2 regions of the Veillonella sp. 3913 genome follow, and region 2 is predicted to be linked to the other one. Evidence: a T-box and tRNA genes for the amino acid it is inferred to sense, from the RefSeq annotation. Region 2 holds a T-box; the other holds one or more tRNA genes.
What was found. The T-box of region 2 lies ahead of EO113_RS04575 (valine--tRNA ligase). A T-box ahead of a tRNA ligase gene usually reads a tRNA of that ligase, here a tRNA-Val.

Region 1 (15,989 bases), on a different contig from region 2:
CCAGACTCATCAGCCATAGTAATAGATAGATTGAGGGGGCCGAAATCCATGGTGAAAGTACTTTGTAACTGCTGAATCTCACTGTTGATGAGAGCTTCTAAGTCATCGACAGCATATAGGTCGGGATCGATATAAGCTTTCACAGTCACATCAGAGGAATCATACAGCTCCTCACGGTCTGGTTTGATAATACCAAATCCATCATCTGTGAGTTGATCAAATTCATAGGGATCTTCCGTATAGACCCCTTCTGCACCTAGTGCGAGCAATGTATCTGTCATAAGTTCGGATGCTTCATGCGTCGTGGTCAGTGTAATTTCTAGCCATGCCATAGTGGTACCTCGTAAATAAAATGCAAATAAAACACAAATACAACGTAAATATAGTGTATGTATAACATAACAAAAGCATAACGTAATCATAAGCGGTTATATTATCATGTATACTAACGTATCTGTAGTTCGAAGTCGTGTTCACCGTTACTAATGACGACGTTAGTTATCACTAGTATACTATCATATCTGTCATACTTAGCGAAACCGCTTCTTGTAGGAAATTCTAAATATAGTACTATCTAATACATAGGGAGCACTTTCATTTGCAAAAACTGCGATTTTTTTCATTGAAGAAAAATTCATTTGCAAAAAGCACGAAAATTTCCGTTGAAAGTTTGTCTTGTTACCAAGGTGGGAAAAGTGCTGCATTTTAAATTAAATGTGGGTATACTCAAGTCGTGCTAAAGACTTATAAATTCATACTAGTAGTGACAAAAGAAAAGGATAGCCGAGTCAACCTCAGTTATCCTTTTTGCGTTACATATTATTTTTTCTTAAGTTTGTACGCAATGTACAGAGCACCAATCCACACGGGAATGATGTAGATGGATGTGCGCATGGAATCCATTGTTAACATAACGCCTACTGCCATAGCGATGAAGGCAAAGCAGAAGTAATTTGTAAACGGATACAAGATGGATTTGAATTTCAATTCATCAAGGCGACCCTCACGAGCAAAGCGTTTGCGGAATTTAAGGTGCGTCACTGGAATGATGAACCATGCAATGATGAGACCAGCTACGATGATAGCCAATAATTGTAGGAACACATCACTAGCACTTGGGAAGATGTATGTTAAGAATACAACGATCAAGGCTAGGGCTGCACAGAATAAGGTTGCAATCAATGGCACCCCTGTAGCAGTTAAGTGCTTGAAGATTTTAGGCGCATCACCAGATAATGCCATGCTGTGCAAAATACGAGAGTTACTGTATAGTAAGCTATTGTACACAGATAAGGCGGCCACTACAACAACGAAGTTCAAGATATGTGCTGCTGCAGGAATGCCGATGTTCGTAAAGATTTGGACAAATGGACTCGCATGAGTACCTAATTCATTCCATGGAGATAGTGCCATGATGATAGTCATCGTACCTACATAGAAAATCAGGATACGAGCTAACAACTCGTTAATCGCTTTTGGTAACGTTTTTTCAGGATTTTCAGCTTCCCCAGCAGTGATACCAATGAGTTCCACCCCACCAAAGGAGAACATCACCACAGCGATAGAAGCGATAAAACCATACGCACCATTCGGGAACAACCCGCCATGAACCCAAAGGTTAGAGAAGTTTTGCGGGAATGTACCCATATCTCCGAAGAAGATGAGGAAGATACCGAAGCCAATCATAGCAATGATAGCAACCACTTTAATGAGTGATGCAAAAAATTCCACTTCTCCATAGGCACGTACATTGATGAGATTAATCGCCGTCACTAATGTAATACAAGCTAGTGTAGTGATCCAATGGGGAATGCCAGGTAACCAGAAATCTAAGTATACTGAAATAGCAGCAAGTTCCGCCATACTGGCAAGCATGTACACAATCCAGTAATTCCAGCCAGATAAATAGCCAGCAAAGGAAGACCAATATTTACTTGCAAAATAAGTAAAAGAGCCAGACACAGGTTCACGAACTGACATTTCTCCTAGCATACGCATTAAAAAGAAAATAAAGATACCAGTTAATAAATAGGAGAAAATAACACCTGGTCCTACTAATTGGATTGTTGGTGCGGATCCGTAGAAAAGGCCGGTCCCCACAGAGGCGCCTAAGGCGATCATTTGCATGTGTCGACTTTTCAGTCCACGATGCAATGACGTCTTTGATTCATTATCTTTCATACTATATAACTCCCTTCCCATGTATGTTCTGAAATGATATATCTAATAGAATACCATAAACTATAGAATTAACCTAGTAAAATTTTAGTTTAGTAGAGAAGTAACGGATATATAGGTAACTATAAGTGATACTAGTTTTTTTCATACATGACTCTATACTATGCGTAATTTGCATATATAAAATCCAGTATATTCAAAGGAGTTTATAAAAGTATGTAGAATTACTTAAACAATAGACTGTTTTCGGCTGTAAAGGAGGACGATGTTCATGAAAGAATATACTAGTGATTTGATCAGAAACGTGGCGGTGGTCTCCCATGACGGGGCGGGTAAAACAGCATTAGTAGAGGCATTATTATTGTCTTGTGGTGCTGTAGACTTTGTTGGTAAAGGTCAAGATAATAAACATATTATGGACTTTGAGCCAGAAGAAATTAAACGGAATGTCACTATCCAATTAGGCATGGCGCCTTGTGAATGGAAAGGTCATAAAATTAACTTCATCGATACTCCAGGTTATTCTGAGTTTCATGGGGAAGTGCGGTCTGCTTTGCGTGCAGCAGACGGCATGCTTATGGTATTATCTGCTGGTACAGGCGTAGAAATCGATACCATTCGTGCTTGGGAGTATGGCGTAGAATTACAAATGCCTCGTATGGCTTTCATCAATAAAATGGACGTTGAAAAAGCAGACTTCTTTGGCACCTTGGAAAAGATGCGGGAATTATTTGGTAAAGCGATTATGCCACTGCAAATTCCAATCGGTGGAGGGCCTACTTTCAAAGGTGTCGTAGACGTAGCAAAACGCACTGCCTATGTCTATGAAAATGGTAAGATGACCGAAGTAGAAGTGCCGGCAGAGCTATCTGATAAAGTAGAAGAAATTCGTGAAATGACTGTGGAAGCGGCTGCAGAGGGTAATGATACATTATTAGAAAAATATTTAGATGGACAAGAATTGACCTTAGAAGAAATTCGTCAAGGTTTGCGTGAAGGCATGTTGACGGGCCGTGTATGTCCTGTCATGTGTGGTACTGTCTTGAGCCGTATAGGTATGGACCAAGTCTTAGATCGTATGATCCGCTATATGCCAGATGCAACGAAAAAAGTGATGACCGCTATCGGTGTGGACTCTCAAGAGGAACATATCGTGGTGGCAGATAAACCGTTTACTGGTTTCGTATTTAAAACAATCCTTGATCCATTTGCAGGAAAACAAAGTTTTGTCCGTGTATTCTCTGGGGAATTGAAAGTAGGAGATAAACTCTATAATGTGACCCGTGATGTAGAAGAAAAATGGGGTAAAATGGTAACCTTAATTGGTAAACAACAAGTGCCAGTAGAGGTAGCAAAAGCTGGGGATATCGTAGTCATTCCTAAATTAGCAGAAACGAAAACAGGAGATACCTTTGGTACAGCGGAATTTAAAGTACAATATGCACCAATTCGTTTCCCACAACCACTTTACCGCATCGCTATGGTACCAGAGAAAAAAGGGGAAGAGGAAAAATTAGCGAATGCTTTGGGACGTATTTCTGAAGAAGATCCAACTTGTGAAGTGGTGAAAGATGTGGAAGGTCGTCAAATGCAAGTGCGTTGTATGGGCGATGTCCATTTAGAACATATTTTACAAAAAATGGAACGCAAATATGGAGTGCGTGCTAAATTAGAAACACCGTATATTCCATATCGTGAAACCATTCGTGGCACAGTGGAAGTAGAAGGTAAACATAAAAAGCAAAGTGGTGGTCATGGTCAATATGGTCATGTGAAACTTGGTATTGCCCCATTATATGAAGGTGAGTTCGAGTTTATCGACAAAATCTTTGGCGGTGCTGTGCCACGTCAATACATTCCAGCTGTAGAAAAAGGTGTTCGTGAAACGTTGGAAAAAGGTCTTTTGGCAGGGTATCCAATGATTGGTATCCAAGTGACATTATTAGACGGTTCCTATCATACAGTGGACTCCTCGGAGTTGGCATTCAAAATGGCAGCAGCTCAAGCTTTGAAAAAAGGTGTGCCTGATGCGAAACCTATCTTGTTAGAGCCAGTCTACAATGTGAATGTCATCGGACCAGAAGAATTTATGGGCGATATCATGGGTGATTTGAATAGCCGCCGTGGTCGCGTACTCGGTATGGACCAAGGTGTACGTGAAGGAATCACTGTGGTGAAAGCCCAAGTTCCATTGGTGGAAATGCTAGATTATGTAACAGTATTGCGCTCCATGACACAAGGACAAGGTGTGTTTAATATGGAGTTCAATGGATACGAAGAAGTGCCACATAAACAAGCAGAAACAATCATTGCAGGATTTGCGGGTCACGAAGAGTCGTAACTTGTGATGCTATGTAGCCTGTGGTGTTCTTAACTTAATGCAAAAGGGAAGAGCACGGTATACCCCTCACAAACGGTATTTCATAATGTATCGTCTCTTGTTAGGTTATGCAGCCTATGGCGTTCTTAACTGAATAGGGCAAAGGGAAGAGCACGACACATTCCTCCGCAAACTGATACAGTGGTTAGGTTTGCTCCGGAACATGCCGTGCTCTTCTTGCGTATGTGTAATTTAGTTAGTAAAGAGACGCCACAAGGCTACTACTCGTAACGGCGTTTCTCAATAATTCAACTCATTGATCTAGTAAAATAGACAATGAAAAAGCCTAACGTATAAGGTCTATCATACCTTAACACGTTAGGCAATTTCTGCTTCTATAGTTCTTGAGATGAGCCTAACGCTAGCTGCACGTTGGTGGCTCTTCCTTTGTTGTTTTTAGTATAGCATAGTTTGTGAGAGAATAAAAGTAGAGTTTCTTGTGTGGCATAATTTAGGGAATAATGGAATGCTGTAGGGTGGCTTTGTATTACTAGGATTCTCAGAATTTGTGTTTGACCTTATATGGTGTTGCTAGTATAGTAGATAGAGATAGATACGATTCATAGGGCGCTGTGGGGTGCCTTTTATATACGGAGATAAAGGAGTAAGTCATGATATATCAAAATATTGCGATTGATTATACACAGTTTCGGTATCCGAAAGCGGTAGAGCGAGCTCTTGAGTTTTTGAAAGCGCATGATTTCACGACATTTGCAGGTGGTCGCTACCCCATAGAGGGTGACTTGATGTATGCCAATGTGGATATTGTAAACACAAGGGTCTATGAGGAGACGAAGATTGAAGGGCACAAGGATTACATGGATGTGCAATTTCTAGTAGCTGGAGAAGAGCAAATGGAGATTCTCATTCGTCAAACTTTTCCGGACGTGGTTGAGGCTTTTGATGACAAGGATTGTTACTTTTACGATCCTACAGAAAGTGGCATGGTAAAAATTGATGTACGCCCAGGGGATTATTGTATTTTTTATCCTGGAGAATTGCATCGCACCTTGATTGCACCGAATGAGGTACAAGAAATTCGCAAGGTCGTGGTAAAGATTCATAAAAGTCTATTAGCCGAATAAGATTAGGCGTTGACTGCACATTATGATGCTATATAATCTTACACAGACACAGACATGATGTAGCGATGATGGTAATTAGATATTCCGTGAATTGTTAATAATTTGTAAGGGTTGTAAAAGGAGGGACTATGAACGCATATGTAATGAAAGGTATGTTACTAATTGCATTAGGCGCCGTTCTATGGGGCTTTTCTGGAATGTGCTCACAATTTGTGCAACAACAGCGGATGATGTCGGCAGAATGGGTAGTAGCTATGCGCCTTGTCATTGCTGGTGTGATTACGGTAGTAGCGGCCTTTTACCAAGGAAGAGCTTCTATTTTTAAGGTTTTTTCTGACTGGAAAGATACATTGCGGTTGGTTATATTTGGTGTCCTTGGTATGTGGATGTGCCAATATACCTATTTTAAAGCGATTGCCTATGCAGGGGCAGGGATTGCGACGGTCTTACAATATGTAGGTCCTGCATTGATTATTTTATACATATCTATTACACGCTTAACGTTACCAAGGGTGGCAGAAGTAGTCAGTGTAGTACTAGCTACGGTGGGGACCGCGATTATTGCTTTACAAGGTGTGTGGGATATATCAGCGTTAGATGATACACTTCTAACCTGGGGGATGCTATCTGCTGTAGCAGTTGGTATTTATACGCTGCAACCAGTGCCACTATTGAAAAAGTATGGTACGGCACCTATCGTGGGCTTTGGCATGCTTATCGGAGGGGCCTTTGCGTGGATTGCTACACAACCAAGTTCTGAAGGGATTGTGTGGGATTGGTGGACCTATGGTGGGTTTTGGAGTATCATCATTTTTGGCACAGTAGTCTCTTTTAATGCATACCTAGAAGGGGTGCGACGAGTAGGTGCTGTGACGGGATCGATACTTTCATCCATAGAACCTATTTCGGCAGCGGTACTGGCATGGTTGTTGTTGGGCAATGAGTTCACACAGTGGGATATCATAGGTATGACCCTTATCATTGTTACAATATTTATCTTGGCATGGGATAAAGGTCGCGCTACAAATAAAAGTTGACCGAATCTATAATTCGTGGTAGAACTAATAAATACAGAATGAAGGGTACAGATGCTTGTAAAAGTAGCTGTACCTTATTAGTAAGTGGGGGCATCTTAAAGCCTGTATAGGGTAGATAGATACGTTTCTTGAGGTTGCGTGTAGGAGGAATAGATGGCACGAACGGTTGGTATTATTGGATTAGGATTGCTAGGGGCCTCTCTAGCAAAAGCATTACGAGCATATACGACATATGATGTCATCGGTTACGCGCGGCGTCAGGAAATTTGCGACCTCGCCTTGGCTGATGGTTGTGTGTCACAGGCTTTCACAGCGGTAGAACCTGTTATCACCGGCGCAGACATGGTCGTGTTTGCCTTGCCGCCACAAACAAATAGTGAACTTTTTGTGAAAGTAGCCCATCTGTTTCAGGCGGGGCAAGTGGTGACCGATGTGTCCAGTGCGAAAGATGAATTTGCTCATGCCGTGTACGCTCATATCCCAGAGGGCGTTCACTTCGTGTCCGTGCATCCTATGGCGGGTTCTGAAAAAGGTGGCTATGAAGAAGGCCATAAAGACCTCTTTCAGAAAATGGGCTGGATTGTCCTAGAAGATGAGGAACAACCAGCATACGATGCCACAGTGGCACAGGAACTAGCCGATATGGGGCGTGCCGTAGGGTCTCGTATCGAATACGTGGACATGAAACGCCACGATGGGTGTTTGGCTATGGTGAGCCATATGCCGCATATGTTGGCATCCGTCATGATTACCGCCGTAGGTAATGATGAACTGGGAGATAAGCGCATGAGCTTGTCGGCGGGAGGCCTACGAGACAGCACTCGTACCGCCAGTGGTTTGCCGAGTATGTGGCAAGAAATTATCTACGGAAATCGTACGAATGTGTTGAAAGCCATTGAACAAGTAGAGCAAGAATTAGCTGCTGTAAAACAATTGCTCCATGCGGATGACAATGGAGATAGTTTAGGGCAGTACTTAGAGCGAGCGAAACAGATACGAGATCGTTTGCCGAGTCTGACAATCGATAAGAACTAATATATTTGAAAGTGCAACCTCGCTCTTTATCCATGCCTGCCCATAGATAAGAGCTAATGTGCTTGATAGTACAACCCAGGTACCTATCCATATCTTTGCTTAGTAGTGAAATAGCGTGAACGATGCATGCATTGCAATGTAATACGAGGGAAGGCTTTCAATATAGGCTATACGCATAGCCTGTGATATAATAGCAATAGATGTTTGAATGAAACAGGGCATGTCTATGGGAGAACTTTCAGCATGGTCTTATAAATGTGGAATAGTAAGAGATAGATATAAAAGACAAGCATAGAAAGGAGCGATAGTAAGATGGACACAGCACAAAGTATAGTGGATCAAGTGCTAGAGGAAGTACAAAATACACCAGGTGTAGGGGTAGACAATCCCTTGGAAGTGGCGAATCAAGCGTTGCAAGACACATTGGGAGCGAGTGTCATCCCTGAGGAGTATTGGCCTGAGATTGTATCTTGGGTATCCGAAACGGGTTTAGATACAGTCTATTTAGACAGTCGTGACCGTATAGGTGCATGGTGGGTGTCTAAAGAAGTGCGCTCCATGGGATATACCTTGAATTTTACGAAATGCAGTCAGGTACCTAGTGAATGGTTTCCCGAGGGAGAACATTGGAAAGAAGCTGAAGTGGAGGCACGGTATCGTCTAGTGGCTGCTTGGGAATCTTTAGTGGAGAATGGCGCATTAGAGAAGGTTGAATTAGAATGAAAGTAACAAAGAGCGTATCTTTATCTGTGGGGGCACTGAGTGTCCCTATCTTTATAGAATTATTTTTACAAATGTTATTGGGTAATGTGGACCAATTTATGCTCAGCCAGTATGCAGAAACGGCGGTGGCAGCCGTAGCCAATGCGAATCAGATTATTAATGTCATCTTGTTTTTGCTTATTGTGATGAGTACGGCGACTACCATTTTGATTGCTCAATATTTGGGAGCTAAGCGCCCGGATAAAATCGACGAAGTATACACCATTAGCGTTGTCTTTCATACGGTGTTTAGCGTTATCGCAGGGGCGGTAGTCATTATCTTTCATCAGACTCTCTGTGAATGGCTTGGCGTACCTCCGGAGATTATGGAAGAAACCACACTCTATTTGAATATCGTGGCGGCTAGTATTCCTATTACAGGTATCTACACAACCTATGTAGCTGTATTTAGGGGGCACTCCATGCCTCGTATTGCTATGTGGATTGCCCTTGTCATGAACGTGGTTCATATTATCTTGAACTATGTACTCATCTACGGCTGGGGACCAATTCCAAGCCTGGGGGTATTAGGGGTATCCTTGTCGACGGTCATTAGTAAGGCTTTGGGACTAGGTATTATTATCTGGTGCCATCAGTCTTTGTTGACAGCCCGTATGAAAGTAGAGTATCTTCGCCCATTCCGTTGGGAAACGCTACGACAATTGCTGTTTATTTCCGTACCATCCGGAGGGGAAACCTTGTCATACCAACTGTCACAGACAGTTATCATGAAAATGGTGAACCTCATGGGGCTCGTGGTGATTACAACGAAAGTGTATGTATATATCATCGCTACTTTCTGCTATATGTATACAATTGCTTTGGCCAATGCAGCGCAAATCGTGGTAGGATTCCTTATGGGGGCTAAACGAGAAGAAGAAGTGTCCCGCCGTGTGTGGCTCACAACGGCAGCAGGCGTTTCCATTGGTGTCGGATTGAGTACCTTCTTTTATTTTGCCTGTGAACCAGTGATGCGACTTGTGACAGATAATCAGGAGATTATAGATCTGGCGAAAGCTGTGCTGTTTATTGAAATTTTCCTAGAAATTGGACGTGGTGCTAATATCGTATTGGTGCAATGTTTACAAGCGGCAGGAGATATTCGAATCCCTATGTTTGTCGGTGTTTTTGGCATGTGGGCCTTTGCGGTGACTTTGTCCTACTACTTTGGTATCGTCCTTGGTTGGGGACTTGTAGGGGTGTGGATTGCCATGGCTATCGATGAGATTATACGAGCGATTATATTTGTGTGGCGGTGGCAGTCAAACAAATGGAGAGGTCGTTCGCTCATATCGGTTTAAATTCCATATCGTGAAAGCGAAGGGGAAGCCCCCATGTATTCCGCAAAAACTGCCCTACGCGAAAGTTTTTGACAGAATACACGGGGGCTCCTTTGCGTTTATCGAGGAGGAATTTAAACCGTTCTGAGCGGGGTGGCTACCTAGGGGGAAGAGTGTGAGGGTCGCTCCCATGTGTTCCGTAAAAACTGCCCTACGCGAAAGTTTTTGACAGAACACATGGGGGCTCCTTTGCATTTATCGAGAGAGGGTGATGTGAGTTGTTAAAAGGGATTAGTGTTGTATAAAAGTATGATATACTGTAGATGTGAAAAAGAGATATGGAGGTGTTTTTATGTTTAAAGATATTAATTATTGTGAGATAGTTAATGAAATACTATATGATTTAGAAGAAGAGTTGATGATAGATGAAGAACGGATTCTTCAGGCTAGACATGCACTACACCGAGAGCTGACATACGATCATGAAGTGGTCTGGGAAGAACTCGGAATCTAACCACTCCCTCCCGCTTATTTTCCCCCAGTCTGTTTCAATTTTTATAGTTTCATCTTTGCTACTGTATAGGAAGCCCACATGTATGTTGTCAAAACTTTCGCGTAGGGCAGTTTTTACAACATGTATGTGGGCGACTCCACTCTAACAACGAAATGAATATAAAAATTGAAACTGACCGAAAAATACTTTATAATGGAATCAACTTGGCATAGTCTAGGGCTATGCTTTTTTGTATTCTTATGATGGGTTTCACATAGGAGGACGTATGAGTTTATATGAAAGTACATTGGCACAGATTGTGCCACGGAATAAAGAGATTGAACGAGCAATTGGGGAACAGTGGAATAAGGGGACTCCATACGGTTCATATGGTAAGTTAGCGACGATGGTAGAGCATTATGCGGCAGCTACGAATCAAGTAAATCCAGCAGCTCCTAAGCCTTGTATGATCATCGCCTCTGGTGACCATGGTGTGGCAAAAATCGGTGTCAGTGCCTACCCGCAAGAGGTAACAGTGCACATGACTATGAACTACTTGATTCCAAAAGGGGCCGCAGCCAATGCGCTAGCGAATTATTGTGGTGCTCAAATTGAAGTCATCGACGTAGGGGTAGCGGCAGATATGTCCGCTGTGCCAGGCTTACACCATCACAAGGTAATGCCGAATGGTACGAACAACATGTTAGAAGAACCAGCTATGCCTATGGATAAAGCTATTGAGGCCGTTGAGGTGGGCATTGCTTTCGTAGAAGAGAAGGTGAAAGAAGGATTCAATACTTTCCTAGTGGGTGAAATGGGCATTGGTAACACTACGTCCAGTGCAGTCATTACAGCGAAGTTCTCCGGACTTTCAGCGAACGAAGCAACGGGACGAGGTACGAATATTTCGGACGAACGGTTGAAAGTGAAACAAAAAGTCGTCTACGATGCACTAGTAAAATATGCAGATATTCCACCTACAGATGGATTGGGTGTTTTATCTGCCGTAGGGGGCTTGGAGTTTGCTTGCCTAGTAGGTGTTATCCTAGGAGCGGCGGCAAACCATGCGTTGGTGGTCATCGATGGATTCAACACCACAGCCTGCGCCCTCATTGCGCATGCTATGAACCCGCACACCATGGATTACGTGATGGCATCTCATTTGTCCGCTGAAAAAGCTCATAAAGATGCGCTGAAAACATTGGGCTTAGAGGCCTATGTGGACCTTGGATTCTGCTTGGGTGAGGCCACAGGCGGATCCATGCAAATGCAAATGTTGAACTTAGCCGTGGACATGTTCCGCGAAGTTGCAGGAGGTGAGCACCATGCGTAATTTTGTCATCGAACCATTGCACAAACCGTCCATGGAGGAATGCCGTTTGCGCATCGACAACCTAACAAAACCATTGTATTCCTTGGCACGTCTAGAGGGGATTACAGAGCGTATGGCAGGGATTCTGAAAGAGGAAAAACCTAATAATCTTCGCCATGCTGTTGTTATCGTAGGAGCTGATATCGCTGTAGATGGACCACAAAACCAAACACATGGCGTGGAAAGCTTGAAAGCTATGGAACGGTTAGCCTCTGGACATTCTGCTACCCACGGAGCAGCGAAGAAAATTGGCGCTCCTGTGTTCTTAGTGGATGCAGGCTTAGAATTAGATACAAGTCACATCGAAGGTGTGCGTCAACATAAATTAGCCAAAGGATCTAAATTTTTCCGCATGCATGCGGCGTTGACACCTGACATCGTAGAACAAGGTTTAGAAGTAGGCTTTGCCTTGGCAGATGAATTGAGCCACAAGGGGTACCAAACGATAGCTATCGGTACTGTCGGTGAAAGAAGTTTACTTTCAGCGTTGGCAGTCACAGCAGGAATCACAGGATATCCGATGGCAGAGTTGTTGGCAGAGAATAATTGCACTTTGAGCATTCAAGAAAAGGCAAAACAGTTGACCGCCAGTTTGGCAGAACACGATTTGCCGAGCCAAGACGGCGTGCATGTATTAGCCACCGTAGGCTCTCCAGACGTGGTGGTCTTAACAGGACTTATCCTGGGGGCGGCTAGCCATCGTATGGCAGTGGTCTTCGACACGGCGGAAACAGGAGCAGCCGTACTAGCTGCAAAATGTATCAACGAAGCAGTCATGGATTACGTGTTCCCATCTGTCCATACAGGGGAACCAGTGCAAGCAGCACAAATGAAATACTTGGGAATCAAGCCGCATCTGTTCTATGGCTTTGAAATGGATGAAGCCTTAGGATCCACCATGGGGCTATCCGTCCTTGATGCGGGTATGCATATGTTAAATGATATGAAAACATTCGGCGAAGCTAGCGTAAATGTAGCCGTCGATGGACCAGGATCTAAGCGTCAGGATGGACGGTAATAGTTACTAATTATGTGGTATAATATAGAAAAGGAGGAAGTAGTATGAAAACACTTGATGAGATTCGTAACTTAATTGCTCCGGTTCTAGAGCTATATCACATGAAATCAGCCTATCTTTTTGGCTCTTATGCTCGTGGTGAGGCTACAGAAACTAGTGATGTAGATTTGTTTGTAGTTTTTGATAATGATAGTATTAGTTTGTTTGAAGTGGGCGGCCTTTTAGAAACTTTAAAAGAAGTGTTGCAAATGGATGTAGATTTGCTTACTGATGGAAATAAATTGACTAAACGATTTCAAGAAAATTTATATAGAGATATGATTCATATATATGGTGATATCTATGGAGAACAAAGATATATTAGTTGATGTATTGGATTTAATAGATAGGTTAGATGCGTCTGTTAAGCTATATAAAATTCAAGTAATTGCAGAGACATTAGGAAAGGTTTCTCAAGATTTTAAGGATAGCCATACTGAAATTCCTTGGAAAAATATTAAAGGCATGCGAAATCAGTTGTCTCATAATTATGGACAAAATAACTATAGACTTATTTGGAGCACGTATAAAGAAAAGTTACCAGAATTGAGAGAACAATTGGTGGCCATATTGGACGACGAATATGGTTTTGAAAATGAGATGTTTTAAAAAATAGTAAAGATTGTAGCAAGCTATATCCCTGATAGTGTGCTACAATCTTTTTTGTATCTTGTCTATCAAGGTTGTCTAATATATTGAAAATATAACAATATTATATGTTGATAGGATGAAGTTATCATATGCTGTTTAACAAAAAAATATTTGTTAAAAATATGTTGACAACCATCCAAATTTTTTGGTATTATAAATGAGCAGTCGCAAGAAAGAAAACCAGGATTGCATACATGCGGAAATAGCTCAGCGGTAGAGCACCGCCTTGCCAAGGCGGGGGTCGCGAGTTCGAATCTCGTTTTCCGCTCCAGTTTGTTCATTCCTCGATAGCTCAGCAGGTAGAGCAATCGGCTGTTAACCGATCGGTCGTAGGTTCGAGTCCTACTCGAGGAGCCAACTTACTTTCGGTTAGTATACTATCATGACCCACTAGCTCAGTTGGCAGAGCACCTGACTTTTAATCAGGGTGTCCCGCGTTCGAGTCGCGGGTGGGTCACCACTTACAACATGGCCCGTTGGTCAAGCGGTTAAGACACCGCCCTTTCACGGCGGTATCGGGGGTTCGATTCCCCCACGGGTCACCATATGGACGATTAGCTCAGCTGGGAGAGCGCCTGCCTTACAAGCAGGATGTCGGCAGTTCGATCCTGTCATCGTCCACCACGCTAGGAACTACCTAAGGGTAGTTCCTTTTTTATAGGTAAAAGTATGAATAGTACTTTTAAAGATACACATAAATCGGTATAATAAGGATAGTAAAGACAGATAACATTGCAGTATAACTAGGAGGATTTTCTATGGATGGATTAATAGAACTTTCATTGCGATATGGACCATATGTGGTTATTTTAGGAGTGATTTGTCTATTTCTTTTATGTTGCTACTTCTTATTTCGGGATAAGAAAGGAAGTACTAGCAACAAAATAGTGGATTCGCTATCATATGATGATCCTTATGAACACCAAAGAAGGACATTTCAAAATCCCTATGCTCTTCGAGACGAAGAACTATCCGTAGATCCTGTGGAAGATGATTTTGTAGAAGGTATAGTCTCAGAAGAATTAGTCCGTGCTGTGAAAGAACAACCGCCGGAAGAAGCAGAAGATGCGACTAGAATTATGCCAAAAGTAACGGAACGTATGATTACCGAGACGATAGAGGCTCAACCAGAGGCGTCTATTAAACTAGCTGTAAAAGAGCAAACATTACTAGATAAAGCGGTAGCTCAATATAAATCTGCATTCGGTATTTTAAATCCTGAATCTGAAGAAAAGGTTACTGAGATTACAGAAGCCATATTGGCGCAATTAGATACTGAATCAGAGGAAGAAACTACGCATTTATTTGAAAATATAGCGTTACAAGAAAGTTTATTACATGTACAAAAGGCGTATGTAGCGAATTCTACTGAGTGGATGAAAGAAATCCTCTTAGAAACTTTCAAAGATGTGGTGGAACAACCTCAATCTAGCACATTATATTTGGTAGCTGTTGATGCATTGAAGAGTTTAGTACATTTACAAGTGGGACATTTGCAAGCATTAGCTATCTCATTGATCGTACAGTATTCTAAAAATTCTAATAACTATTCGGTAGAAAATTTCCGCCATTATTTGGAAAAGTATATTGAACCATTCATGAGTGATTTGCCACGAAAAGAAGATATGTATCAACAATTAGAATATTTGCGTTGTATTTCTTTTGGGGACACTTTATCATTTCAACAAATTATGAGAAATTCCTATCCTCTTGTATTTGATTACCGTGGATTTAGTCATGAAGAGTTAGCTTTTATAGTACAAGATACGCCAGTTAAGATGCCTATTGTCGTAGAAAGTATTAACTCTTCATTATTGAAATTGATGGCTGTGGATGAATATATGTTACCTAGCTTATTCAAACGAGCTGGACTCACAGATATTAGTATCCAAAATGGGTTAACTCGTCTTGCTTTTGGTAAGGCCGTTGATTGGGATAGTACATCGTTTGATGAAGTATTGGAACGTATCTCTCCATTATTAGTGGATTTTAGTCATATTTATGATCGAGCACCGCTTAGTCGTTTGCATCTCACTTTGCTAGGCATTTATTTGGGCAGTGCTATGGTACGTGCTACTATTCACGAACAATTTGATGTATCTCCTTGGTTTGATACTTCTGGACGACACTAGGAATAAAATTGAATACAATAATCCCCTACACTTCCGGACGAAAGAATCGGATGCAGTAGGGGATTTCATGTTAATAGATGCAGAATTTACGTAGGAGAAGTGTCAGTTTAGAAGGAAAAAAGGACACTGCTAAGGCAGTATCCTTTTATATTAAAATGAAAAATCTTCGATGGTTTCAATATCCACTAACTCTACTTCTTTGCCGTGGAATTGGATAATCCGTTCGTCTTGTAAACGTCCCAGTTCACGACTGAGTGCGGTGCGGCTTACGTTGAGGACGTCTGCCATTTCTTGCCGATTATGTGGTAAGGTGAGGATGTTCTTTTTTTGCACTCGGTGAAGGTCCATAAAATAGGCAAAAATTTTCTCGCGCATTCCTTTGAGGGATAAATAATGTACTTTACGGGTCAGTTGCATAGCCTTTTCGGATAGGTCATGCATGAGATTCGTGAGCAATTGGATTTGACAAGTTTGACAGTCCGGAAATGCTTTGGTGAAAGTTTCAATCGGTAAAAACAAAACGATCG
Region 2 (15,989 bases):
CGTCAGTGTCACCGAAGAAACCATACCGGATTTGTTGAGCCATTTGGCTAAGGTGCATATCAATATAACGAATTTTTTGGCTATTTAAAGCTTTACGAGTATCGTTATTTGTTTGATATGGGAAACGACGACGAATACCGTTTACACGAGTTAACGCTCCGTCTGCTTCATCACCAACTGATGCACCAGTCCAAAGATCAATTTGGAAAGGATCTGATTCCATGCGTTTTGCTAGAGCCAATGGCACTGCTTTAGGGTAACCAGATGGTGTAAAACCACTGATACCTACATGGTCTCCTGGATTAATCAATTTAGCTGCTTCTTCTGCTGTAGTAATTTTTGCTTGCAACGCTGCGCCTTGCACGCGATCTAAAATGTCGATCATACTACCATCTCCTTTAGTTTGAATGACTTATTCAGCTATCTAACAATCACACTATACATTCAATTCTTTTATTTCTATTATGAAAGAAATTTCTTACTTACAAAACTGTTATAGAAATATAAGATTAAATATCTACTCAAAGTGTGACATTTGTTAATTCTCATAAATACTACTCATTTTTCTTATTATTGTCAACCATATATGCAAATATATGCATAATAGGCATACAGAACAGATAAATCCAATGCGAGTATAACTTTTTGTTATACCCTTTAACTACCTATATCTATAAATGTTGGTGTAGTACAACTTTTTTCGATATTTCAACTCTTATGCATACACTCTATTTATGTTTATGCATTTCTACGTGTTATATTATTCATAACTAACAGTTATTTGCTTTTATTCTTTTTTGTTATTTCCCAAGTTATAGTTTTTTACTTTACTGTGTTAGTCCACTCAAAGCTATATAATTGATGATTCCTTTAACTTCAAAACAACAGTATCATTTTTCATATTTCTTAATTCAATATTCATACTCTTCTATAACAATTGATGTATGCAAATATTGTTATAGACAATATACAATCTAAATACAATGATTACTACATATAAAAAGTATAGAGATAGTCATAAGACCTTCTCTATACTTTTTAAGTTTTATATTATTTTTTTATTTCGTATGACACTCATAGAAAAGCCTAATAGTTGCCATAAGACCATACTTACTTGCTGGCTATATAAAGCATGATCAAAGAGACCGCTTACCAAAACAACTACGGTAATCAAGGTCATACTATAGCGATATGGAATGGCAAGGTGCTTTTGTTTTTGTATATTTCTACTATGCCCTAATAAAATTGCTAACAACAAGCACAAGGAAATCGGACCCGTTTCTGCAGCCACTTGCAAATACAAATTATGGGCATGATAGATTATGACCGTTGGATCTTGGATAAAATAATTATAGTCTGGATAGGTCATCCAAAATGCATCCCAACCAATACCAAAGATAGGAAAATCTTCTATCATGTACATAGTGCTATCCCATAATGCCCACCGGAGCATGACCGATGTATCTTGCCCACTAAAAAGCGACCATAATCGACTGGATACTTCCCCATGGTAAAAGAATAACACTAACGGCACTACTAGAAGAGCATATAATAGTCTTCGCTCTACACAAATACCTGCCACAAATACAACAATAGCCAAACTAAGCCACATGCCTCTCGAATAAGTAAGAACAAGGCATAGTAGCATACATATGACTGCTAATGCCATGCAGGTAAAGCGTTTCCAATCTTTAGCTTTCAATACCTGTATCGTTCCTAATCCACCAACGGATAGGACAAACAATAAATACTCACCCAATAAATTAGGGTTCTGTAACGTCCCATACATGCGTCGCATGAGTCCTGGAAAATGAACATTATCCACCCATTCATGAATATGTTCCGGAGTCATATAAAAATACTGATACCCCGCACCTAAGCACACGAGAACTCCAGTCATACAAAATAAGGACAAAAACGTTTTCTGCCGTAATTCATTATCTATATAATATGTCATCAACCAATAGATACTGCCATACATACCTATATGGTAAAACCAGCTCATAGCCGACCATTGTATATTCATGGAATTAACGATAGAAAATCCCGTCCAAAGAATAAACCCCAGAACTGCCCATTGTAGCCAATGTAAGGCCCCAGAAAATCGTTGCCTATCAAATAGCAATGCTAGTATCCCCGCCACAAGGACAAGAATATTGCCACCTATGGGTACTAAGGGAATGCACACGGTGGCTCCATAGAGGAGGTAGACTATCCATTGGTCCACAGATAGTCTACGTAGGGCATCCATTAGTGCCCCATTTCTTGGGCGAGCCATTGTTGCACGTCCCCAAGAATGTATAAGGATCCCACCACAGCGATGATATCGCCTTCCTTAGTTATTTTCATAGCATGGACTAAGCCCTCTTGGATTGTCTCCATAGGATCTGCTTGGACGGGCATTTGTTTTGCTAACTGTTGCGGTGCAATGCCTCGTGGTGTTGGTGCTGGCACCGTAATAACACGGTCTTTTTGTCCCACTAAATAACTAACCATAGTGGATACATCTTTATCTTCCAAAATTGATAAAACCACAGTTTTCGCTTTTTCTGGATACAGTTCATTGAAAGTCATAGAAAAGGCTTCTGCTCCGCTCGCATTATGAGCCCCATCTAAAATGATTGTCCTGCCATGGACTTTGAAGGTTTCAAACCGTCCTGGCCAAGTAGCACGAGCTAAGCCTTCACGGTACGTTTCTTCGCTCACTGCTTGTTCTTTGTCTTTCAGGATTTGCAATACCCTTGCTGCACACGCTAAATTCAGGGCTTGATGGATACCATGCATAGAAGTAAAGAGCATGTCTTTATGTTCTTCTTTATCTTTTACAGTAATCATTTGTCCCATCGCCATCGCACTGCGACTATCGATGGTAAAGTCTTCATTGAACACATGGTAGGTCACGCCTAGAGAACGAGCCGTTTCCTTGATCACATCTAGAGCGCTCCCTTGAGCTGCTGTTACAAGAGGCACTCCTTGTTTGATGATACCTGCTTTATGGCGGGCAATCTCCTCTACGGTATCTCCACAGTACGCTTGATGGTCAATGGTCACATTTGTAATTACTGCCACTTCTGGAGTGATGACATTCGTAGAGTCTAGTAATCCACCTAAGCCTACCTCGATAACGGCATAGTCCACACCTTGTTCTTGGAAGAATAAGAATGCTGCTGCCGTCAAGATTTCAAATTGTGTGGGTGCTTCCACACCGCGATCCATAATAGTTTTCACAGCATGACTTACACGTTCAATCAAATCAGCAAAGGCCTCTTCTGTAATACAGGCCGTATTCACACGCATGCGCTCCGTGTAGGATTGCAGATGCGGGGACGTAAATGTCCCCACTCGAAGCCCGCTCATATACAAGCCATAGGTAATATAGGTAGATACAGATCCTTTCCCATTCGTTCCTGTGACATGGATCGTTTTATATGTATGTTGTGGATTTCCTAGCTCTTCTAATAGCGCTGTAATCCGTTCTAATCCTGGATGAATCCCAAAGGAGGCTACCTCTTCTAGGTAGGCAATCGCTTCCGTATAATTCATGATGGATCTCCTTATGCTAATGTTTTTAAGAACTCTTCACGTTCGTTCAAGGCTTGTTGTTTTTGTTTGTATTCTTCCAATTTTTCTTTTTCTTTCGCTACTACTGCTTCAGGAGCTTTCGCTAAGAATCCTTGGTTGTTCAATTTACCTTCTAAACGAGCGATTTCTTTCAATACTGTGGCTTGTTCTTTGGCGATACGTTCTTTTTCTTTGTCTGCGTCAATTAAATCTTTCAGCAACAAGTACACTTCTAAGCCGTTCACCACAGTTACTGTAGCGTTTTCTGGTTTTGGCGAATCTGGTGAAAGTACTGTCACTTTTTCTGCCCAACCTAAGGTATGGAAGTAATCACCATGGGTTTCTAAGATACCTTTCAATTCTTCTGTAGCAGGCACCAAGATAACTTCAGAACGTTTGCCCATTGGTACATTCATTTCTGCACGCATGTTACGAATACCTTTGATGCCGTCCATCATCACATTCATATGTGCCGCTGCAGAACCGAAACCTTCCATGGATAATGTACTTGGCCATGGAGCGACCATGATACTCTCCCCTTCATGTGGTAAGTGTTGCCAAATATGTTCTGTTACGAATGGCATGAATGGGTGCAACAATTCCATCATATGACGAAGAATGGATACCAATAGGTATTGAGCTGTTTGACGGTCACGACCACCTTCTTTGTTGTATAAACGAGGTTTTGCTAATTCAATATACCAGTCGCAGTACGTATTCCAAATGAAATCGTATACAGCGCTCGCTGCTTCCCCTAATTCAAATTTATCAAGGTTATTCGTAATGTTTGCGACTGTTTTATTGTATTCTTCTAGAATCCATTTATCTGCCAATGTGTAATCTTCTGCGCTTGGTACGAAGCTTTCATCAAAACCTTCTAAGTTCATCAACACAAATTTAGAGGCATTCCAAATTTTGTTGGCGAAATTACGATTTGCTTCCACACGTTCCATGTAGAAACGCATATCGTTCCCCGGTGTATTGCCTGTTACCAAGGTAAAGCGCAACGCATCGGCACCGTATTCTTCGATCACTTCTAATGGATTGATACCATTGCCCAAGGATTTACTCATTTTGCGGCCTTGGCTATCACGTACTAGGCCATGAATGAATACGTGTTTGAAAGGAATTTCTTCTTTAAATTCTAAACCCATAAAAATCATACGAGCTACCCAGAAGAAGATAATGTCATACCCTGTTACCATGACGCTAGTTGGATACCAATGTTTCACTTCCTCTGTATTGTCCGGCCAACCCATTGTGGCAAATGGCCATAAAGCGGAGCTGAACCATGTATCTAGTACGTCTGGATCTTGTTCTACTTTGCCATGGCAATGTGGACATTCTGTCAATGTTTCTGTCGTTACAATCGTTTCCCCACAATCTTGGCAGTACCACGCTGGGATACGATGTCCCCACCACAATTGACGAGAAATACACCAATCACGAATAGACTCTAACCAGTTGGTATATGTTTTAGTAAAACGTTCTGGTACAAATTCAATAGATTTATCACGTACCACTTCTAAGGCAGGTTTTGCCAATGGCTCCATAGATACAAACCACTGTTTCGACACCATAGGTTCTACTGTCGTGTTACAACGAGAACAATGACCTACACTATGCCCATGTTCTTCCACTTTTTCTAATAAACCTTGAGCCTCTAATTCTGTCACTACTTGTTTACGCGCTAATTCACGAGGCATGTTCACAAAGTGACCTGCTCCTGCATTCATGGTACCATCTGGGTTCATCACCACGATACTTTCTAAGTTATGGCGTTGTCCCATTTCAAAGTCATTAGGGTCATGAGCTGGAGTGATTTTTACGCAACCAGTACCGAAAGATTGGTCTACGTATTCATCGGCAATGATTGGGATATGACGATTCACAAATGGAAGCAATAATTCTTTGCCTACTAAATGGGCATAGCGCTCATCGTTAGGGTTCACCGCTACGGCTACGTCACCAAACATCGTTTCAGGGCGTGTGGTAGCTACTGTTAAAAATACATCTTCTTCCCCGATCACAGGATATTTAATATGCCATAAATGACCATTTTCATCTTCGTGTTCTACTTCGATATCAGATAAAGCTGTCAAACAATTAGGGCACCAGTTAGTGATGCGTTCACCACGATAGATTAACCCTTTTTCATACAATGCTACGAAAACTTTTAATACTGCTTCATGATAGCCTTCATCCAAGGTAAAACGCTCTCTCGTCCAGTCACAAGAAGCACCTAAACTACGGATTTGTTTTACGATGGTGCTACCGTACTCTTGTTTCCACTCCCATACACGTTTCAAGAACTCTTCACGACCTAAATCATGACGAGATTTTCCCTCTGTTTTCATGATATTTTCTTCTACTTTTACTTGCGTTGCAATCCCTGCATGGTCTGTACCAGGCATCCACAACACGTTGTAGCCTTGCATACGTTTCGTACGAATCAAAATATCTTGCAAGGTGTTATCAAGGGCATGACCCATGTGCAATTGACCTGTTACATTTGGTGGCGGTAACACAATGCTGAAAGGCTCTTTATTTGTGTCCACTTCCTCATGAAAGTACCCTTTCTCTTCCCAATATGTATACCATTGTTGTTCAATCTCTTTTGGATTGTAAGTTGTGAGATTTTTATATTCCTTCATATGTCCTCCTAGTTCAAATATATCTTTACATTCCTACCCTTCAATTAGCATATTTCTATGGTAAACTTGCAAAGTCGCAAAAATGATAGATATTCTTTCTATATACAAAAAGACCCCTTCGTCCATTAGGACGAAAGGGTCTATACTTCCGCGGTACCACCTAGATTATTGCCGTAGCAATCACTCATTATCGTTAACGCTGATCAGCGGGCATACTTACTCTAGTTCACCATGCCAACTCCGAGACTACCCTCTTTCTATTACATACATTGTTCCACCAACCCAATGCTCTCTGTGATGCGTTCAAAAGATTTTTCCTCTTCTTAGTCATTATCTATATAATATTAGTATACGTGAAAGCATGTAACACCGTCAATATATCCGTCCATAAATCTATCTATATTTTTACAACAATCATCTATCTATAACATAAATTATTTTGCAAAGGATACATTCATTTCGTCCAAGGACTTTGTCAAGCTCGGAACATACACTTTCAAAAATAAATTCACCTCTGGTAAATTCATATCCTGCAAACGCTTATAAATACTGTCATAGGCTGCATTAAACTCATCATTACCAGCAGCTTTTTCTGTGACGCATTTCATAAATGCTGACATCGTATCTGCTGCTTTAATTAAGACTGCATATTCATCAGAGCTACCTAATAAAGCTTCCTCATAGCACGGTTGAACCTCTTCTGGTAATGTATGCCACAAAGTTTTATTTGCCAACTGTTCTACTTCTCCATAGAGAGCACGCAACTTAGGGTTAAAATATTTTACCGGTGTCGGCATATCTCCTGTAAAAACTTCACTCACATCGTGATACATAGCCAATACCGCTAATCGGTTCACATCTACAGCCCCATCAAAATAGGTATTCCGTAACACCCCTAATTGGTGCGCAATCATAGCTGTTTCCAAACTATGGCCTTGTAAGTTTTCTACTTCTGTATTGCGCATTAAGCTCCAGCGTTGAATATATTTCATACGCTGCAATAGCGCAAAAAAATGACTCTCTTCCATGATAGACTCCTCCTCAATGATTATATAATCTATTATACTATCCTAGTTCTTTTTATGGTACTATAACTATATAAAATAACATGTTACTTACTAGGAGGATATATGCCCAATTACAATCAATACAAGGTTCCTACTACACTACGTAGTGGTGGTTACGTGGACATCCATAGTTCAGCCATTACCATTACCTATGATATGCCCTATTATGCCATCAGCACAAGCCCTTTCAACGGTGGCCTACACCATGTCATGGCAGTACGCAATCAGCAATTAACTTTTTTTGTCAATAATGAAAGTGAATTACCTGGTGGGTCCACCTCTGCCTATTTAGCAAAAGAATGCGTACAGTTAGACTTACCCATCCATTTTTGTACAGCCTTATTGACTAGTGCCTCTATGAATCGACATGCCTATGTATGTTACCAAGAAGGAACTATCATCGTAGAAGTCATTGCCACCGCCGGTGTTGAAAAAACAGCGCATCGAGCAGGCGATGGCTACACATACTACGAAAAAGATGGAGTTTTTCACGCTGGAGGCACCATCAATCTCTTAGTCTTTACTAATTGTGCACTTACTGATGGAGCACTTACAAAATCACTTCTCACAATTACCGAAGCCAAAACAGTGGCACTTCAATCTATAGGAATCACTAGCGTTCTATCTAATCAGCCTGCCACTGGTACATCCACAGATGGCGTCATCATGACCATCGATCCAAATGGAGCGCTCCTGACAGATACAGGAACCTTCTCCCAATTTGGTGACACCTTAGCTAAAGCCGTGCGAAGTGCTATAGAAAAAGCATTAGAAAACACAGCTACCTTGGATCTGTAAATATTATGGACTTATTTGCTACCATTTCGTTAACCTAGACCTCTATAGAATGCATAGCAAGACAAGAGATGCCTTAATAGAGTGCAAATAAGTTCTCTAAATCTTCTCGACTTCGTTCTTGTTGTAAAGCCAACATCAAAAGAATTCTAGCTTTCACAGGTGACAAGGAATCGCTAACGATAAAGCCTTCTTTTACATCTGATGAATTACTGGACACAATACCATTTCCAATGCGAGATGATCGTACTTTGGGAATGGTAATTTTTTTGAGCGTATCTCGTACAGCCTGTGGCAATGTGCCATGCCCAAAACCACCCACAATTAACCCTTGTGATCGACTTGCTACCATAGTTAGTATTTCTGTATCCATACCTCCATAGAGATTCACAATTCCCACTTGTGGCAATTCCACTTCTTCACGCAAAATAAATTCGCTGTCACTTGTATGCTTACGACATGGAGTATAGTAAAAATAAGCCTTTCCATTTTGTATACACCCCATATGGCCTAATTGGGTATTTCCAAAGGTAGCCACATCGGTGGTATGTAATTTTGCTACTTCTCTAGCGCTATCAATGTATCCATTCATCACTACAAGAACACCTTGGTGGATAGCACTTTCACTGCGCGCCACTTGCACTGCTTGCAGCAAATTCACCGGACCATCAGCACTGAGTGCTGTAGCAGGACGCATGGAACCAGTCATCACAACCGGTTTCTTCGTATGTACCGTCAATTGCAAGAAATACGCAGTTTCTTCCATCGTATCTGTGCCGTGGGTAATAACAATACCACCTATATCATCTCGCTCAGCCACTTCATTCACAAGTAGTGCTAACCGTACCCACCGATAAGGGCTCATTTCAGAACTATCTATGTTAGAGAATTGCACACTTTCAAAAGGACCATACTCATTCAAAGCAGGCACAGCCTGTATCAAATCATACACGCCTATGGATCCCGCTCTATATTCCGTTAATGCACTAGACCCATTTCCTGTACCTGCAATGGTACCTCCTGTGCCTATAATCATAATCTTTGTATCCTTCATGTGATAACCTCCTTTGAAATCACTATTCTTATTATAGCATTCCTTGGCACACCATTGACATAGACTTTCATCATAAAAGAATCATTTATTCTTATATTGACCCCTTACGGCTAATAGAGTATAGTTATTTTATTGAATATTTCATCCATCCTAAGAAAGGGTTTATTATGACACATACTAACTATACAACTAATGTATTACACTGGTTCCGTGAAATCAGTCAAATCCCTCGTGAATCTGGTAATGAGCAGGGTATTAGCGATTTTCTAATGCAATTTGCCAAAGATAGAGGTTTAGAAGCAGAACAAGACGAAGAATTAAATGTAATCATTCGTGCTAATGCAACTGCTGGCTATGAAAATCATCCATCTATCATTTTACAAGGTCATATCGATATGGTGGCAGAAAAATCTGACACATCCACTCACGATTTTTCCAAGGACCCCATCGAGCTGATTGAAGAAGGTGAATGGTTGCACGCCAACGAAACTACTCTAGGTGCCGATAATGGCATCGCTGTAGCGATGGCACTGGCCGTGCTAGATGATCCAACCATCCCGCATGGACCTTTAGAATGCCTATTTACCACTAATGAAGAAACAGGTATGAATGGTGCCATGGCTGTGAAAGGTGACCGCCTACACGGACAATATTTGCTCAATATCGATACAGAACAAGAACATGAATTCATTGTAGCCTGTGCTGGGGGCTGTCGTTTGGACCTTACCTTGCCAACGAACGCTGTACCAACACCAGCTGGATTAACTGCTTTGAAAGTCTCCGTAGATGGACTCCATGGTGGTCACTCCGGCATTGAAATTGGTGAACAACTTGGTAATGCTGTGACAATCCTAGCTCGCTTATTAGTGGAAGCACAACAAGAATCCCCTATTTCTTTAAGCCATTTTACAGGTGGTTCTAAACATAACGCGATTCCTCGCTTTGCAGAGGCAACTATTCTTTGCCAACCTTCTGATGCAGATGCATTACAAGCTCATATTCAAGGCAACGCTGAGATCATTCGTCACGAATTATCTCCACAAGATCCAAATCTACAAGTGAAAGTCACTCCTTGTGACACACCTGCTACAATCTATAGTGATGCACAAGCACACACCTTCTTGCAATTCTTATACTTAGCACCTCATGGTGTATTTGGTATGAGTAAAAAGTTAGAGGGCTTAGTAGATACCAGCAACAATATCGCTATCGTAGAAGATAATGACACACAATTAGATATTCTTATCTCCGTACGTAGCTTGACTATGAGTCAACTAGCATACCTACGTGACCGCATCATGACATTGGCAAAAGCACATGGCTTCACGGCTTCCGAGCAAGGTCGTTACCCAGCTTGGGAATACGAACGTGGTAGCCGTTTAGAAGAACAAGCGATTGCTCTATACAAAGAGGTAATCGGTGTAGAACCTCATGTAACAGCCGTGCATGCAGGCCTTGAATGTGGCTTATTAAAAGCACAATTACCGAATACACAAATGATTAGCTTTGGTCCTACTATCTTAGGCGCTCATACTCCAAAAGAACGGTTACACTTGCCAGCAGTAGATACAGTATCTAAATTCTTATTAACCTTATTAGAAAAATTACAATAACACCATACACAAGGGGGATCGCTACGCGATTCCCCCTGTTGTATACACATCATTATGAATGTCCTGTCCTTTGTATATTCTCTAGCACAACAAAAGAGCTGTACTTACATGTCACATAGACATGCTAGTACAGCTCTTTTTAATAGGAAAAGCTACATCTACCATCTAGGCAGACATACATCCATCTACTTATTACACAGGAATCCAAGACGTCCCAAATCATCTAAAACACCATCTACAACGGTACGACCAGCTATTTCTACCACTTTTCCAGATGATTCTGTTTCATTTACTTTTAATTTTTCATCTGCCAGTACATAGAGTTCTTCTAATGTCTTTGGTGTTTCTAATTCTTTCATCATCAGCACATGTCCAGAGTTAAATCCAGTGATGCTGTCGTTGTATAAGTCGGAGATATTGATGAACTTATGACCGCCTCTATCCACAACAGTTTGTACATAATTAGCCATCTCTTTTGGCACTGTGGACATACCTTCTTGGAATGTAGTAATTTCTTTTTTCTCCGTCACAGGTACAATGAATCCACATAACAAGAAACGAATGAGCATACTGTATAATTCTATTTCATTGTATTCTGCACCATTCTGCAATCGTTCCAGTTCTGCTTTACAATCTGCGACATTAAAGAATTCTCCTTTTCGGCATTGATTTACAATGGCTTGCTCTATAGAATTGTCAGTATCCTTCAACTCTTTACCTTTATTAACCATACCAAAATACAAAGAATCTAAAGTTTCAATTAAAAACTCTTCAGTATGACGTAGTAAATGCGCTTGCGACTCGTGGCATAATAGGGAACGACGGAATTGTGTGTCATAATAAAAATCTAGAATTTGTTCCTTTGTATTCCAATCTCCGTCTGACATAGTATTAATTAATTTCCTACGTTCTTGTTTCATCCAAGTAATCGCCGACAATTGGAAATCTGTATCTGCTACATATACCATGTTATAGTTTTTAGCTCTCTTAATGAAATCACTCACATATACCGGATCATTGATAGGTTCTAAATATTCATGAGCAATATAATAGGTTTTATGATCCAATGCCGAATCAAAGCTATTTGTTTTCCACTCCAAGGTAGGAACAAGATCTTTAGACTCTTTAATAAGCTCATTCATATGATGTACAAAGGAAATTCCTTTTTCTGTACGTTCTAATAAATCCATACCTTGATCATTTTGTGTGGCAAATATCATCATTTCACGAACTTGATTCAATCGATGCCAACCTGGGTATACGTTATAAGAAATATAGGCTACCCCACGTTCGGACAAGTTTACATTACAGATTTCTAAAATTTTATCTTTTACCACATCTGGCACCCAAGACCAAATCCCATGAACGATAATATAATCAAAGGTTCCAAAGTCTTTGTCAATTTTTAGAATATCTTGTTCTACTAATTTTACATTTTTTAGCTTCATAGCGTTGATGATTTCGTTACCAATTTCAATTTGAGATTCGCTAAGATCAACCCCTACAAAAGTAGCCCCTTGGTGATACACAGCCTGCCCAATGATATTCCCACCCATAGAACAACCTAGTTCTAACACGCGAGCCTCTTTAGCTGGAACTGGATTTAACCCCCACAATTTTGCCTTTGCTTCTAAACTATTAATGGAGGTAACCCCAAAAGATTTAGATGGATACACTAATTCATTATAGGAATTTTTTAAGTGTTCGATTACCTCTGTTTCTTCTTTTGTAATCGATGTGTTTTGGTTTAACTTCATTTATAATTCCTCTCTTATATTTTCTGCATAGAACAATCTAATCTATAAGGTCATAACATTTCTTATATTCAATGTGATCAATTTAATTATAGCAAAGTATCCTAATTTTTGCGAATGTTCTATGGACTTAGTTTATGATACCTCGTATTCATTACCCATACTATGAAGACTACTAATACAGGTACCAAGTATCCTATACATAATACTACTTAGCTATTAAAACTCTATCCATAGAAGCAAAAAAATACCTAACCCAAAACTTAGGTTAGGTATTCTTAATGCATCCAATGATATTCTATATCATAAGAATCTGTCACTAGGTATTATTCTGCAATTTGTACTGGCACAACAGTAGTCGCTTCCAATACATTGCCTACTCGTTTCGGTACCACAGTGTTATCTTGTGCACGGTACACCGGTTGGTTCACTTGTACAGGTACTACAGTCGTTGTTTGTTTGAACTCTGTATTGCCTGTACGTTTCGGTACTACTGTATCACTTTGCGCCGCTTGTGCAGATACTTTCATAGTCGATGTTGATCCTGTATGTTGTACGCGGTCTTGGGACCAAACGGCACCCATCACGCTAGATGTACTGATAATTGCCACTAATATTGCCATAATAAATCGTTTCATTGTATTCTCCTTGTATAACTTATATATCTTATTCCATCACTTAATCTATATCTATATCTATATCCTTCGATATACTTATATAGTAACATACGCCTAATGATACTACAAGGGAATTTACAAACCATAATCATTCTTTATTATGATAGATGTGTTGCAATTATGATATAGTTCCATATTATAATTCATCACTATGTAAAGTTATGTGCTTGCATATAAAGTGAGACTATCGTATTTAAAATAAAAACTATTAATGCCCTTCTTTAACTTGGAAGATCTCCCCAGTAATAGCATCGATTTTAATTTCTACTTCCCGTGTTAAGGTTTCCCCATCGATTTCATAATGAGCACGACCATGATCTGTATCGAACTTAACTTTTTCAATTCGATAGTCAGGGTATGCTGTTTTGAAGATTTCCATCGCTTTTTCTTGCGTAATTTGTACTTGTTGCTGCGTTGCTTGTGGCACTACAGCTCCAGTTTGTTGTACAGCATTATTTGTCGTTCCTGCTAGTGTCCCATTCACCACTGGCGCTACTTGGGCTGATCCTTTTACAGCTGGAATGGCACGTGTATACTGTTCACGATCGTGATACCAAAACCACCCCATTGCACAACCTGTCACGATTACGCCTACTAAAAAAGAAATAATGCTTCGTTTCATACTATGTCTCCTTACTCAAATTTCACATTCTTAATACTCACATAGAAATTGGCGACCGCCTATACTAGATTTGCATAGTACATTAGTATAATATGTCTGCATAATACATCTACATAGTATATCTACATATTTCTATATGGTTTATAGTAATATAGTATCATACCTCTATTTCTGTGGGCAAGGGGGGTAAATCCAAACTTCATCAAACTTTTAAATTACTCCTCTTATACTATCCATCATTACAACATCTAGAAATCGCAAAACATTATGTCTCTATATTAGCATTCTATGATATCAGAGTTCTGATTGAACCCTCACAGTACATCATAGATTTTATAATGTCCTAACACTTGCAAGTAATTAGATAGTTCTCGCACTTCTGTTAAAGCTTGTTGTACTACTTCTTCACGGCCTTCCCCTTCTATATCAATGTAGAAAAAGTACTCCCACGGCGTGTGCATACATGGTCGTGACTTGATATTCACCATGTTCAGCTGATGATTTTCAAAGACTCGTAATACTTTCACCAGTGCCCCTGGCGTATTCGATGTTTGTACAATGATACTTAACTTATGGGCATCATGAATCACTACATCCTTGTGGGTAATAATGAAGAATCGTGTAAAGTTTTCCTTGAAGTTCGCAATGTCTGATGCCAATAATGTGAGTCCATATAGTTCTTTAGCAGATGCATTAGCAATGCATGCTTTCGTGATATCCTGTGTTTCGTTTACGTATTTTGCGCTCATGGCTGTATTGTTCATAGGTGCTAATTGCCATGAACTATGAGTTGCCAAAAATTGCGAACATTGCATGAGTGCTTGCTCGTGGGAGTACACTTCTTGAATCGTGTCAAGGCTGGCTCCCGGTATCCCCAGCAAACTATGGCTAATACGATGTCGCACTTCTCCTACGATGTGGATATTCTTATCTTTGATTAAATCCGTACTATCTCGCACTTCTCCGACAATGGAGTTTTCAATAGGCAATATAGCATAATCGATGCGCCCTTCGTGAACAGCCTGTACGAGCTCACGATGACTTTGACAGCGCTCAATCCGTTGTCCTTCCACGGATCCGCCCTTTTCTATATATTTTGAAAGTACATTCTGTAACACTTCATAGGCATAGGCCCCAGGTACGCCTGTATAGCCTAGCACAGAGTGTGCCAACTGTAGATCCGTAACTCGTTCATCTGGCATAGTAACTCCTCCTATATTCCGTTCCTAACATTGACATATGTACTCTATTATACACAAAAGTACACTAAACCTTAACCAGTATATATATTTCTTGTGAGATAGGTCTGTACAGACCTTCCTCTTTTCCCTAAAATTATACATAGCTACTTTTCTCTAATCCCCTCATAGCGCCCCTAGGCGATGTTAGTGGTATCTAGACAACAATATATGAAAAAAGCGCGGCATGCTCCGGAGCAAACCTAACGATAGTATCAGTTTGTGGAGGAGTGTGCCGCGATTTTTTATACCTTATATACTCTTACATCTTATCCTAAGTGCGCTATGACAGCATCAGTCATGCCTTGTGTATTCACTTTCGTGAATCCTTCACGGTACATATCACCTGTGCGATAGCCCGCATCAAGAACGGCTGTCACTGCTTGTTCGATGGAATCTGCTACTTCTGGCAAGTCCAAGGAGTAACGACACATCATAGCAGCAGACAAAATCGTACCTAATGGATTGGCAATGCCTTGTCCTGCAATATCCGGTGCCGATCCATGGATTGGTTCATACAAGGAAGTACCTGTACCAATGGAAGCAGATGGCAATAAACCAAGAGATCCAGAGATAACAGCCCCTTCATCGCTCAAGATATCTCCAAATAAGTTCGTTGTCACTAACACATCAAATTGACCTGGGTTTGTTACCAATTGCATAGCTGTGTTATCTACATAGTAGTAATCCATGTTGATATCTGGATTCGCTTCTGCTTTTTCTTTCGCAATTTTTCTCCATAAACGAGAAGACGCCAATACATTAGCTTTATCTACGCTCACCACTTTGCCAGATCGTTTACGAGCTGTTTCCACAGCTACATCCATGATGCGTTCTACTTCATAACGAGCATAGGTCTCTTTGTCCCAAGCAAACTCTGTTGGGCCTTCTCCTTGTGCTTCTTCCCGTTCCCCAAAGTAGATGCCGCCTGTTAATTCACGAACGATGACAAAG

Region 1: it encodes a tRNA-Val, which carries the amino acid that the T-box ahead of EO113_RS04575 (valine--tRNA ligase) is inferred to sense. The anticodon was not compared.

What each region holds. Positions count from the first base shown of each region.
Region 1 is NZ_RQVF01000005.1:3,222-19,210, reverse strand. Features, by position in the region: gene prmA (50S ribosomal protein L11 methyltransferase) at 1-332, opposite strand, end outside; gene EO113_RS06375 (amino acid permease) at 820-2,181, opposite strand; gene fusA (elongation factor G) at 2,450-4,519, shown strand; gene EO113_RS06365 (YhcH/YjgK/YiaL family protein) at 5,170-5,643, shown strand; gene EO113_RS06360 (DMT family transporter) at 5,772-6,680, shown strand; gene EO113_RS06355 (prephenate dehydrogenase/arogenate dehydrogenase family protein) at 6,834-7,715, shown strand; gene EO113_RS06350 (hypothetical protein) at 8,028-8,438, shown strand; gene EO113_RS06345 (MATE family efflux transporter) at 8,435-9,778, shown strand; gene EO113_RS08180 (hypothetical protein) at 10,110-10,271, shown strand; gene cobT (nicotinate-nucleotide--dimethylbenzimidazole phosphoribosyltransferase) at 10,537-11,583, shown strand; gene EO113_RS06335 (nicotinate-nucleotide--dimethylbenzimidazole phosphoribosyltransferase) at 11,576-12,640, shown strand; gene EO113_RS06330 (nucleotidyltransferase family protein) at 12,685-13,008, shown strand; gene EO113_RS06325 (DUF86 domain-containing protein) at 12,983-13,288, shown strand; tRNA gene EO113_RS06320 (tRNA-Gly) at 13,527-13,601, shown strand; tRNA gene EO113_RS06315 (tRNA-Asn) at 13,612-13,687, shown strand; tRNA gene EO113_RS06310 (tRNA-Lys) at 13,715-13,790, shown strand; tRNA gene EO113_RS06305 (tRNA-Glu) at 13,801-13,875, shown strand; tRNA gene EO113_RS06300 (tRNA-Val) at 13,879-13,954, shown strand; gene EO113_RS06295 (LPO_1073/Vpar_1526 family protein) at 14,089-15,462, shown strand; gene EO113_RS06290 (Crp/Fnr family transcriptional regulator) at 15,613-15,989, opposite strand, start outside.
Region 2 is NZ_RQVF01000002.1:314,359-330,347, forward strand. Features, by position in the region: gene EO113_RS04560 (acetyl-CoA hydrolase/transferase family protein) at 1-385, opposite strand, end outside; gene EO113_RS04565 (O-antigen ligase) at 1,046-2,278, opposite strand; gene EO113_RS04570 (folylpolyglutamate synthase/dihydrofolate synthase family protein) at 2,251-3,543, opposite strand; gene EO113_RS04575 (valine--tRNA ligase) at 3,555-6,215, opposite strand; T-box leader at 6,339-6,549, opposite strand; gene yfbR (5'-deoxynucleotidase) at 6,650-7,243, opposite strand; gene EO113_RS04585 (adenosylcobinamide amidohydrolase) at 7,346-8,080, shown strand; gene EO113_RS04590 (asparaginase) at 8,154-9,131, opposite strand; gene EO113_RS04595 (aminoacyl-histidine dipeptidase) at 9,299-10,744, shown strand; gene EO113_RS04600 (methyltransferase regulatory domain-containing protein) at 10,930-12,501, opposite strand; gene EO113_RS04605 (hypothetical protein) at 12,825-13,136, opposite strand; gene EO113_RS04610 (PepSY domain-containing protein) at 13,384-13,797, opposite strand; gene pheA (prephenate dehydratase) at 14,112-14,999, opposite strand; gene leuB (3-isopropylmalate dehydrogenase) at 15,305-15,989, opposite strand, start outside.